Regions from separate parts of the Endozoicomonas sp. ALE010 genome, predicted to be linked through region 2. Evidence: riboswitches for the same ligand, from Rfam matches in the RefSeq annotation. Region 2 holds a riboswitch; the other holds the start of a gene.
The links. Region 2 has a riboswitch for thiamine pyrophosphate ahead of thiD (bifunctional hydroxymethylpyrimidine kinase/phosphomethylpyrimidine kinase). Riboswitches for the same ligand answer to the same signal wherever they lie in the genome.

Region 1 (5,482 bases), on a different contig from region 2:
ACGATTTGGCCAAGTAACTCATACCCCTGGGGATAATGGGCCATGATCATGTACTTGTGAGTAGAATGAAAGTCGACCAGGGCGGCATAAGATGGCTCTGCCATCACGGTTTTCTGCCAACGGTCATAGGCGTAAACCCGGGTGAAAAAATTTTCACAGAGTATCGGGTCGTGCAGCCTGCCTTCTTCTTCTATTGGCAGCAGCGGGTTGCTCTCCATAAATGCCCTGGCATAGGCTCCGGGTGAACTTTCGCCCAGCGGGTGGCCATTTTCATGGTACACCTTGACCCTTGCCATGCCACAGCTGGGGGACTTCTGCATCAGAATATAGCCGCAAATGTGTGATAGCTGATCAGACATATCATGACCATACTGCGTCAGAGCATCCGTTACATCCAGACTGGAATTTTCAGTGCCGACTACCCGGATTTGCAACTGTTTATCGGGTGCAGACGATGAACTTTGGCCGGTAGTTTGTGATGCTTCAGCCAGTTGGCCGACCAGCCGGATGGGCTCTCTGGGGGTTCCCAGCCCGATAGCCATCTCAGGACAGACCGGCTCAAAGTGGAAGAATTTATCCAGCGTGTTGACACAAAAAGACGAGCGTTTGTGCCCACCGTTATAGCGCACTTTATGGCCCAAAAGGCAGGAGCTGATGCCCAGTGTGATCTGTTTTTCAGGCTCAGGTATGGAAACGATAGCCACTTGTTATTCTCCACTTTACATTCGAAATACACGCCCTGGTTAATATCGCCAGTTACTGGCAGTTCCTTTGCCTGTCAGCGGTTGAAAACAGGTATAACTCTACATTGCTGTTAAGGCAAGAGTGATGTGCCTATAACTCTTTCTATCATCTAACTGCCTGTGCAGTAAGGCTTTTTTAATGGATTGCAGTGTCTCATTGGCGAGTCGGTTTTGCCGGTATACAGCACAGATTTTTCCTGCATAAGACGACATTATTATCACAGTCGTACAGGAATTAACCCGACCCGGATCATTCCGAAAGGCCCTGCCCCGAAATTGCAAAACATCACCAGCAGGATATTAACGGTATTGGAATGCCTGATTTGAGGTGGGCATAAGTAGTTAACCAAATGAAATCATATATTTCTGACTAAGTTGTCAGTCACTCTGCGGCGTTGCAACTCCGGTCACATAGCTACGGCTATGCTCCCTACGTTGCGCCTTGCATAGCAACTGCCCACTTAGCCAGAAATATACGATTCCATTTGGCCAACTACTTAGGCTGCTTTCGATAGCGGAGGCATGGAGCCCGGATTTAGCCATCCGTTTCCGGTTTATAGAATCAGGGAACTTTTGACAATCTGCGCACACTAATATAGGGAAAGAAGTTGCACAGCCTGTGAAATCAACATCTGCTCGTAAAAGGTTGCAGTTTCAGGCTCTCTTCGCTTTTGCCTGATCATCAGGTGGTCTGGGTTCAGGTTTTGCCTGATGATCTATTGGCATTCTCTGGTCTGACGAAGGCAGTTGTTTTTCTTGATATTAGTATCAATAAATCAGTCAGTTGTATTCATCGGGTCATCTGATTAATGAGAACTTTCAGATCATCTAACTGTCCAAATGGCGGAGTAATTATTTTGTTGGAGCAAAGTTTCTGGAGACTATTTTACCGTGCTGATTGTTACTGATACGCCCCGTCTGATACTTCGTACCTGGCAGTTACAGGATATCGATGCGTACTCCGCCTTACTGGGCGAAACACCTCCCGGTGCCTCAGATGCCATGGCCACAGAGCCCGCAAGCCTTGCAGAAACCGAGTTGTGGCGCTACCAGGCGGAACTGGATAAATGGGGGTGGTCGCGCTGGGCGGTGGTATTCAAAGAGAATAACCAGCTAATTGGCTATTGTGGCTTTTCTCCCTATGGCAAGCATATTGAGATGAGCTGGCGCTTTTTACCCGCTTACCGCGGACAGGGGCTGGTGCTGGAAGCTGTTGAGGCAGTGACTCAATTCGGCTTTAACCAGCTGGGTATGGAAGAGATTATTTCTTATACAACCCCCACTAATGAGTTTGCCCAGGGCGTTATGCAACAACTGGGGATGACACTTGATCGCTTTGAGGGGTGGAGTACCTGTACGGTTGCCCGTTACCGCATACAGTCACCGATATAAATCATGCGCTGAAAATATTCCGCAGCCACAGTACAATCACTTTAAATAATTTCATTCATTTAAATTTATCCCTCCACTTACAGTCTTTTTGAACTCATGAGCAATAGCAGCAGCGACACCCTGAGTACCTGGGAGCAGAAAATTATCGTCTGGCTACAATCCATGCACCACGACCATGATGACCACTCCCATGACTTTTCCCATTTTCAGCGGGTCTGGAAAACGGCGCAGCAGATCATGGATCTGGAGCAGGTGTCTGTGAATCCACTGGTGGTTCTCGCTGCCTGCTACTTTCACGATATTGTGGTGTTGCCAAAAGATCATCCTGAGAGGTCCAGGGCCTCTTCGCTGGCTGCCATAAAGACCAGAACCTGCCTTGAGGATATGGGGTTTCCTGCTGAGTTGATTGATAACGTCTGTCACTCGGTGGCCAGTCACAGCTATTCTGCGGGCATTGCGCCCGAAACCATTGAAGCCAAAGTGGTTCAGGATGCTGATCGGATGGAGGCTCTGGGAGCTATCGGGCTGGCCCGGGTTTTTTATACATCGGGCCTGCTGCGGCGAAAAATGTTCGACCCCGAAGACCCACTGGCTGAGCACCGGGCCCTTGATGATCGTGAATACGCGCTGGATCATTTCCAGGTGAAGTTGCTGAAGCTGTCTGACACCATGCAGACGTCCGCCGGACGCAGAATGGCAGAGCGGAATTCGGATTACCTCAGGGAATATATGGGCAAGTTGCTTAAAGAGCTGGAAGGGGATTATTCCTGACCCGGTACTACTTTTTCAGTGAGGGTGCCTTTATAATCTTCCCATCTTGTCGGAGTGCGAAAGCTGAGATCGCTGCATTTTATCGGATATATGTGCAGCAAATTCGTTGAACCTGCTCAGGGTAATACCTGCGAAGGGAACAAGAGAAGAGAGTACCGGGTTGCTATCTGGTGGATGGCTGATCACGCTTTTGGCCAATCATGCCTTTAATATCTCAAAGCATTGTTTTGCTTTAAATCAAGCAGCTTCTTGCTAACCTTGACGAGTCAAGCTAGCAAAAACCGTCTATTCCTTTTCTCTGGCCTGAGACACCGGCAAGCCATACCAATAACAATAGATAAGGGATATTCATGGTCGGTAACTCTCAACTTCAGGGTATTCAGATGCGTGCTCCAATTGCTGACAGTCAGTCACTTCTGGTAGAAGCCTGTCGTTCATTTCCTGCTTCACGGAAAATTTACCTTCCCGGCAGCCGCCATGATATTCGTGTGGGCCTGCGGGAAATAACCATTGGGCAGAGACACGGAGAGTACAGTAAGTTATCCACTGAATCTGCCGTTCGGGTGTACGACACATCCGGTCCTTATACTGATCCGGAATACTGCCTGGATCTGCTTAAGGGCCTGCCGCCTATCCGTTCAGAATGGATACGGGCACGAGAAGACTCAGAAGAGTTGAGTGCCCAGTCTTCAACCTATGCATTGCGACGAAAACAGGATATTCAGGTTGAGCCGGTGCGCTTTCAGTCATCTGCCCCCGTCAGATGTGCCCTGTCTGGAAGAAATGTGACTCAGCTCCATTATGCCAGGCAGGGAATAATCACACCGGAGATGGAATATATCGCCATCAGGGAAAACATGGGAAGGCCTGAAGCAAAGATAACCCCCGAATTTGTTCGTCAGGAGGTGGCAACCGGTCGTGCGGTGATACCCGCGAATATTAACCATCCCGAAGCAGAGCCAATGATTATCGGCCGTAACTTTCTGGTGAAGGTTAATGCCAATATTGGTAATTCACCGGTGACGTCTACCATAGAGGAAGAAGTTGAAAAACTGCTCTGGGCAACCCGCTGGGGGGCCGATACGGTGATGGATCTTTCCACCGGTAAACATATCCATGAAACCCGGGAGTGGATTATCAGAAACTCACCGGTACCGATTGGCACCGTGCCTATTTATCAAACACTGGAGAAAGTAAACGGCAAGGTAGCGGATCTTAATTGGGAGGTGATGAAGGACACCTTGATTGAGCAGGCAGAGCAGGGGGTAGATTATTTCACCATTCATGCCGGAACGCTGAGAGACCATGTGAAACTGACCACTGATCGGGTGACCGGTATTGTTTCCAGGGGCGGTGGGATTCTCGGGCAGTGGTGTGAAATGCATGACAGCGAAAACTTCCTCTATGAACACTTTGATGAGATCTGCGAGATATGCAAGGCATACGACATTACGCTTTCATTAGGGGATGGGCTGCGCCCGGGATCGGTGGCTGATGCCAACGATGCGGCACAGTTTGCCGAACTGAAAACGTTGGGTGAACTGACAAAGAAAGCCTGGGCACATGATGTGCAGGTGATGATTGAAGGCCCCGGGCATATACCGATGCACCTGATTCAGGAAAATATGGATAAACAGCTGGAGTATTGCCACGAGGCACCCTTTTACACGCTGGGTCCACTGACGACGGATATCGCCCCCGGCTATGACCATATTACTTCCGGGATCGGTGCAGCGATGATTGGCTGGTTTGGTTGTGCAATGCTCTGTTATGTGACACCAAAAGAGCACCTTGGCCTGCCCAATCGTGAGGATGTGAAACAGGGATTGATCGCCTACAAAATTGCTGCCCATGCGGCAGATGTCGCCAAAGGTCATCCGGGGGCACAACTAAGGGATGATGCGCTGTCCCGTGCCCGTTTTGAGTTCCGCTGGGAGGACCAGTTTAACCTGGCCCTGGATCCGGATACCGCAAAAGCCTACCACGACGAAACCCTCCCTCAGGACAGCGCCAAGGATGCGGGTTTCTGTTCCATGTGCGGACCAAACTTCTGCCCAATGCGCATGACGCATGATGTGCGGGAGTTGGAAGAGCCTTCAGCCAATAAAGAGCCCTTAGCCAGTAAAGCGCCCTTAGCCAGTCAAGCGGCTCCGGCAATGGAAAGCCCCTCCTGAATCCTCTCGATCAGCTGCCGGGTCTGGGCAATATCACCCAGTGTTATTCTCAGACCCTTTCGCCCAGTCTGGTCAGACTTTGGGCGAACAAGGATGCCATGGCTGCGCAGGTGCAGCTCAATGACCTCAGGATTATCCGGAAATGCCCAGATGAAATTGGCCGCACTGGGCCAATAGGGAATGGCCTGTTGATCAAGGAAATGCTCAAACAAGGGCTTGGATGACTCCATAACTTCCCTGACGTACTGACGGGTATACTCCGGATGGTCCAGGGCGGCATTGATGGCCACGGCAGCAAACTGGTTAACATCATAAGGGCCACGGATATTCAGCAGCGCCCGGATGTTGTCAGGGTGGCTGATCACATAGCCCAGGCGAATGGAAGGCAGGCCCCAGGTTTTA
Region 2 (5,482 bases):
GACTGGGCCATGGCCAATGAAGACAATCTGCAGGAGGTGATGACTGCCAACTGGTTCAGCAATCTGTTTAACCGGGTGTTGCACAAAATACGCCGTAACAGTCGCTCCGGCAGCCGTCGCAATATTGCCGCGCATTATGACCTGGGCAACGACTTTTACCAGCTATGGCTTGACCCGACCATGACCTATTCAAGCGCCCTCTATTTTGATGAGCATGAGGACCTGGAAACCGCACAGGGCAATAAGTACAACACCATTATCGACTGGCTTGAGCTTCGTCCGGGGCATTCCGTGCTTGAGATAGGCTGTGGCTGGGGCGGCTTTGCCCGGGCGCTGAATCAGCGGCACCAGGGCGCATACAAAGGGATAACACTGTCGCAGGAACAGCTGGCCTATGCGCAACAGATGTCGGACAACCAGTCCCATCAGTTCAGTCTTACGGATTACCGGGATATCCATGAGCAGTATGATCGTATCGTTTCCATCGAAATGATTGAGGCCGTGGGTGAAGAGCACTGGCCGGTCTATTTTGAAAAACTGTACCGCAGCCTGAAACCCGGAGGTTCCGCCGTTATCCAGGCCATTCTGATTGACGACGCCCGTTTCGAGGAGTATCGCCGCGGTGTTGACTTTATTCAGCGCTACATCTTCCCTGGCGGTATGTTGCCCTGTGACAGGGTGATGCAAGAGCAGGCCAAAAAGGCCGGTTTGGCCATAACCAATACCCTCTCTTTCGGTCTCGACTATGCAAGAACGCTGGATGAATGGAAACGGCTTTTTCTTTCGGCCTGGCCTGCCATTGAACAGCTCGGATTTGATCAGCGCTTTAAACGCCTGTGGCAATTTTACCTGGATTACTGCACGACCGGTTTCCAATTCAGGAGTATTGATGTTTGCCTCTACAAACTCACCAAACCTGTGTCAGGGGAGGCCGCATCATGCGAGTCGCGTTAACAACAATAAAAGATTGGACGTCGGGACGGGCCTGGCTCCTGACCCTACTGTTTATGCTGACGGGGTGCTCAGCCATGAATATTGAAGATTATGCAGCTAGTGAACCAAGTCTGAAAATTGAACACTACTTTGCCGGGGAAACCGTTGCCTGGGGCATGTTTCAGGACCGGTTCGGCAATGTTCAACAGCGGTTCAAGGTGTTGATGACCGGAGAAGTCAAAGACGGTGTACTGACTCTGGATGAACGCTTCATCTATTCCGATGGTAACGAGTCAACCCGTATCTGGAAGGTCAACATTATGGGTGACGGACAGTACCTGGGAACCGCCGGAGATGTCGTTGGCCAGGCCATTGGTCGCAGTGCCGGCAATGCCTTTAACTTCAAATACCAGATGCGTCTGCCCATCCGTGGCCGGGAGTGGGTGGTGACCTTTGATGACTGGATGTTCCTGCAAGAAGATGGCGTTTTACTGAATGTCGCCACCATGAGCAAATGGGGGATCAAGCTGGGTACGTTGACGGTCGCCTTTGAAAAACCCGGGCCAGAAGAAAAACCATAAAGGCAGCAGATATGAATTCTACTCAGGATACAGCGCCTTCTAATGCTCCGGTGGTCTGGATCACCGGAGCCAGCCAGGGCATTGGCGAAGCCGTTGCCATTGCCCTGGCCCGGGAAGGAATGACCGTAGCGGCCAGTGCCCGAAATGAGGATCGGCTGGCAGCACTGGCCAGGCAATCAGAGGAACTGCCGGGCAGGATCGTTCCCTATCCGCTGGATGTGACGGATCAAACGGCCGTAAATGAGACGGTCAACAAAATCATTGATCATCATGGTGCCGTTGACCAGGCGATTTTAAATGCCGGTACCTATATCGCTTCACCTGCTGCGGAGTTTACCAGCAATGTAGTGCGCCAACAGATGGAGCTGAATCTGATGGGTGTCTGCCACTGCCTTGAGCCACTGATCGCTGCCATGAAAAAACAGGGTAAAGGGGTGATTGCCATTAATGCGTCGCTGGCAGGCTATCGAGGCCTGCCCAAAGCAGCAGGCTATGGTGCCAGCAAGGCGGCGTTAATCAATATGGCGGAATCCCTGAACTCAGAGCTCTGGCAAGAGGGTATTGATATCAAAGTGATCAACCCGGGTTTTGTCAAAACACCATTGACCAGCAAGAACCGGTTCCCCATGCCTTTTCTGATGGAGGTGGATAAAGCGGCGGAGGTCATCGTCAAAGGGATGAAGGGGCGGCAGTTCGAGATTCGCTTCCCGCGCATGTTTGCCGCCATCCTGGGGCTTCTGCGTCACCTGCCCTACTCGCTTTATTTCTGGTTGGTCCGTAAGACCGGATAAGCACCAATTCACTCAATCGCTGGACAGCCTTTGGCAAACCCCCTAGACTCCGCCGGTGTTGGTTGGGGTGTTCTGCCAGTGATGGCAGAACTGAGATACACCCATTGAACCTGAACCAGATAATGCTGGCGTAGGAAACCGACGGGTCTGAGAACTGCTAAACCCCTTATGTACTGACCATCGTGCATGCCTGTTAATCAATGCAGTTTATTGCCCCGACAGGAGCCGCAACACCCCGCCCGTTGTTCCCGCCAGTCCTAATGATATGGAGTTTCTCTTGTGGAGCGGCGCGAGCTTATGTCTTCTACACCCATCGCATTGACCATTGCCGGTTCTGACAGTGGCGGTGGTGCCGGCATTCAGGCAGACCTGAAAACCTTCTCAGCCCTTGGTGCCTACGGCTGCAGTGTGATCACTGCGCTGACCGCACAGAACACGGTGGGTGTTCAGGGTATTTTTGATGTCTCACCCGCCTTTGTCCGGGAGCAGCTGGACTCGGTCTTTTCCGACCTGAACATTTCTGCCGCCAAGGTGGGCATGCTGAGCCAGCCTGAAGTGATTGATGCGGTTGCCCGCGCGGTCAGTGATTACCAGCCGAAATACCTGGTGGTTGACCCGGTGATGGTGGCCACCAGCGGTGATGTTCTGCTTCAGGAAGCCGCCATCGATAACCTGCGTCGCAAACTGATTCCCAAAGCCACCCTGATTACCCCCAACCTGCCGGAAGCAGCGGTTCTGCTGAACTGCCCCCGACCTGAGTCAATGGCAGCCATGGTCGCCATGATTGACCCGTTGATGGCCCTGGGAGCCAGTGCAGTATTGCTGAAAGGCGGCCACCTTACCTCAGACCAGGGCAATAATCAGGCTGTTGATCTGTTCCATGACGGTAACACCCTGCACCAACTTGAGTCTCCCTGGGTGGCAACCCGAAATACCCATGGGACAGGCTGTACACTGTCGTCTGCTGTCACCGCCTTGCTGGCCAGGGATTACCCTTTGATCGACGCCGTGCGCTCTGCCAAGGAGTACATTGCCGGTGCCATTGGCCATGCTGACCATTTGAACATCGGTTCTGGCCATGGCCCGGTCCATCACTTTTACCGAACCTGGTCATAGAGAATACCGCAACGCATGTTTGATGTGATTATCCGCCGGGCCAGCCTGAGATTTGGCAACCACTGTGTTTTTACCGACCTCAACCTGACCCTTAAAGGCGGCCAGTGGACCTGCCTTCTGGGCGGCAGCGGGGTGGGCAAAACCAGTCTGCTGCGTCTGATTGCCGGTCTGCCTGCGGGCGAGACAACGGGGGAAGTGGTTTGTCAGGACGGCTTTTCGGTTCATCACCGAATCGCCTGGATGGCGCAGCAGGACCTGCTGCTGCCCTGGTTTTCGGTACTGGACAATATCACCCTGGGGCAGCGCCTGCGCCGCAATCTGACCGATGTGTTCACCCGTCGTCCACTCTTGTCAGCCGAGGTTCGGGACCAGGCCATGTCCATTCTGGAAAAGGCAGGCCTGAGCGCAAAAGCCGACGTTCTGCCCCAGCACCTGTCCGGCGGTCAGCGCCAGCGGGTAGCACTGGCCAGGACGCTGATGGAAAACCGGCCACTGGTATTAATGGACGAACCCTTCGGCGCACTGGATGCCATCACCCGGCTGAATTTACAGGATCTGGCCTGTGAGCTGTTACAGAACCGTACGGTGCTGTTAATCACCCACGATCCCCTGGAAGCCCTGCGCCTTGGCCATGAGGTTTATCACCTGAGGGGGCACCCGGCCCGACTGACGGATGCCATTACGCCACCGGGCAAGACACCCCGCTCACTGGATGATAATGACCTGCTGGCCTTACAGGGCAAACTGCTGGATCGTTTACGTCATGAGTCGTTTGATGAACAGGCTGGAGTGCCATAAAGAATGAAAGACTCCGTCAAACCCTTTGTGGTTCTTATTGGCCTGCTGGTGCTCTGGCATACCCTGGTGATGGCCTTTGAGATGCCATCCTACATCCTTCCCGGTCCGTTAGCGGTGGCCAACAGCATGGTAGACAATGCCAGCCTGCTGTGGGAACACACGCTGGTTACCCTCAGTGAAATGCTGCTGGGTCTGTTACTTGGTGTTCTGCTGGGTATTATTCTGGCGCTGGTGCTGGTCTATTTTACCGTGTTAAGACCCTGGCTCTTACCGCCATTGTTGATTACCCAGGCCATTCCGGTCTTTGCGCTCGCACCGATATTGATGCTCTGGTTTGGTTACGGCCTGACGTCGAAAGTGGTGATGACCATTCTGGTGATCTTTTTCCCCGTGGCCACCTGTTGTTATGACGGACTGCGCCATACCCACCAGGGCTGGCTGGATATGGCCCAGACCATGGGCGGCAGCCGGCTGGCCATTCTGCGCCATATCCGCTGGCCTGCGGCACTGCCAGCCCTGGCTTCCGGGCTGCGGGTAGCCGTTGTGGTGGCACCGATTGGTGCCGTTGTCGGGGAGTGGGTTGGCTCCAGCGCTGGCCTTGGCTATCTCATGCTTCAGGCCAATGCACGACTCTGGACTGACCAGATGTTTGCTGCGCTCACCGTGCTGGCCTTCTGTTCCGTGACCCTTTACTACACGACCGACCGTGTTTTACGCAGACTCATTCCGTGGCAACCGGAGACTTCCCAGGAATAAGAAATGAATAAACTGATGCAACACACTTTTTTATGGGCAATGGCATGGCTGCTGTCCGTCAGCCTGCAGGCCAGCGCCAGTCAGGTATCCAGCACCGCACCGGCCAGGGAGCTGAAAGAGCTGACCCTGATGCTGGAATGGTTTGTCAACCCGGATCACGGCCCCATCATCATTGCCCGGCAGAATGGCTACTTTGCAGACCAGGGGCTTACGGTGACTATTCAGGAACCGGCAGACCCCAACCTTCCTCCCAAACTGGTGGCGGCAGAAAAGGTGGACCTTGCCGTTTACTATCAGCCCAGCATGATTCACGGAGTAGCCAACGGCCTTCCCCTTGCCTGGGCCGGAACCCTGGTGGCCACCCCCCTGGACGGCCTGCTGGTTCTGGATGACAGCCCGATCAAATCCCTGAAGGATATGAAAGGTAAAACCATCGGTTTGAATATTGGCGGCATAGAGAATGCCATTCTGGACACGCTGTTTGCACCCTACGGGTTTGGTGCCGGG

Region 1: it holds a riboswitch for thiamine pyrophosphate, as region 2 does, so the genes downstream of both, thiC (phosphomethylpyrimidine synthase ThiC) here and thiD (bifunctional hydroxymethylpyrimidine kinase/phosphomethylpyrimidine kinase) in region 2, are expected to answer to the same signal.

What each region holds. Positions count from the first base shown of each region.
Region 1 is NZ_JBLYNV010000057.1:3,968-9,449, reverse strand. It holds gene ACO6UY_RS19245 (YbgA family protein) at 1-704, opposite strand, end outside; gene ACO6UY_RS19240 (GNAT family N-acetyltransferase) at 1,635-2,135, shown strand; gene ACO6UY_RS19235 (phosphohydrolase) at 2,232-2,906, shown strand; TPP riboswitch at 2,947-3,062, shown strand; gene thiC (phosphomethylpyrimidine synthase ThiC) at 3,257-5,080, shown strand; gene ACO6UY_RS19225 (pyridoxal phosphate-dependent aminotransferase) at 5,047-5,482, opposite strand, start outside.
Region 2 is NZ_JBLYNV010000014.1:59,150-64,631, forward strand. It holds gene ACO6UY_RS08390 (class I SAM-dependent methyltransferase) at 1-954, shown strand, start outside; gene ACO6UY_RS08395 (DUF3833 domain-containing protein) at 939-1,514, shown strand; gene ACO6UY_RS08400 (SDR family NAD(P)-dependent oxidoreductase) at 1,526-2,305, shown strand; TPP riboswitch at 2,359-2,459, shown strand; gene thiD (bifunctional hydroxymethylpyrimidine kinase/phosphomethylpyrimidine kinase) at 2,603-3,421, shown strand; gene ACO6UY_RS08410 (ABC transporter ATP-binding protein) at 3,437-4,219, shown strand; gene ACO6UY_RS08415 (ABC transporter permease) at 4,223-4,975, shown strand; gene ACO6UY_RS08420 (ABC transporter substrate-binding protein) at 4,979-5,482, shown strand, end outside.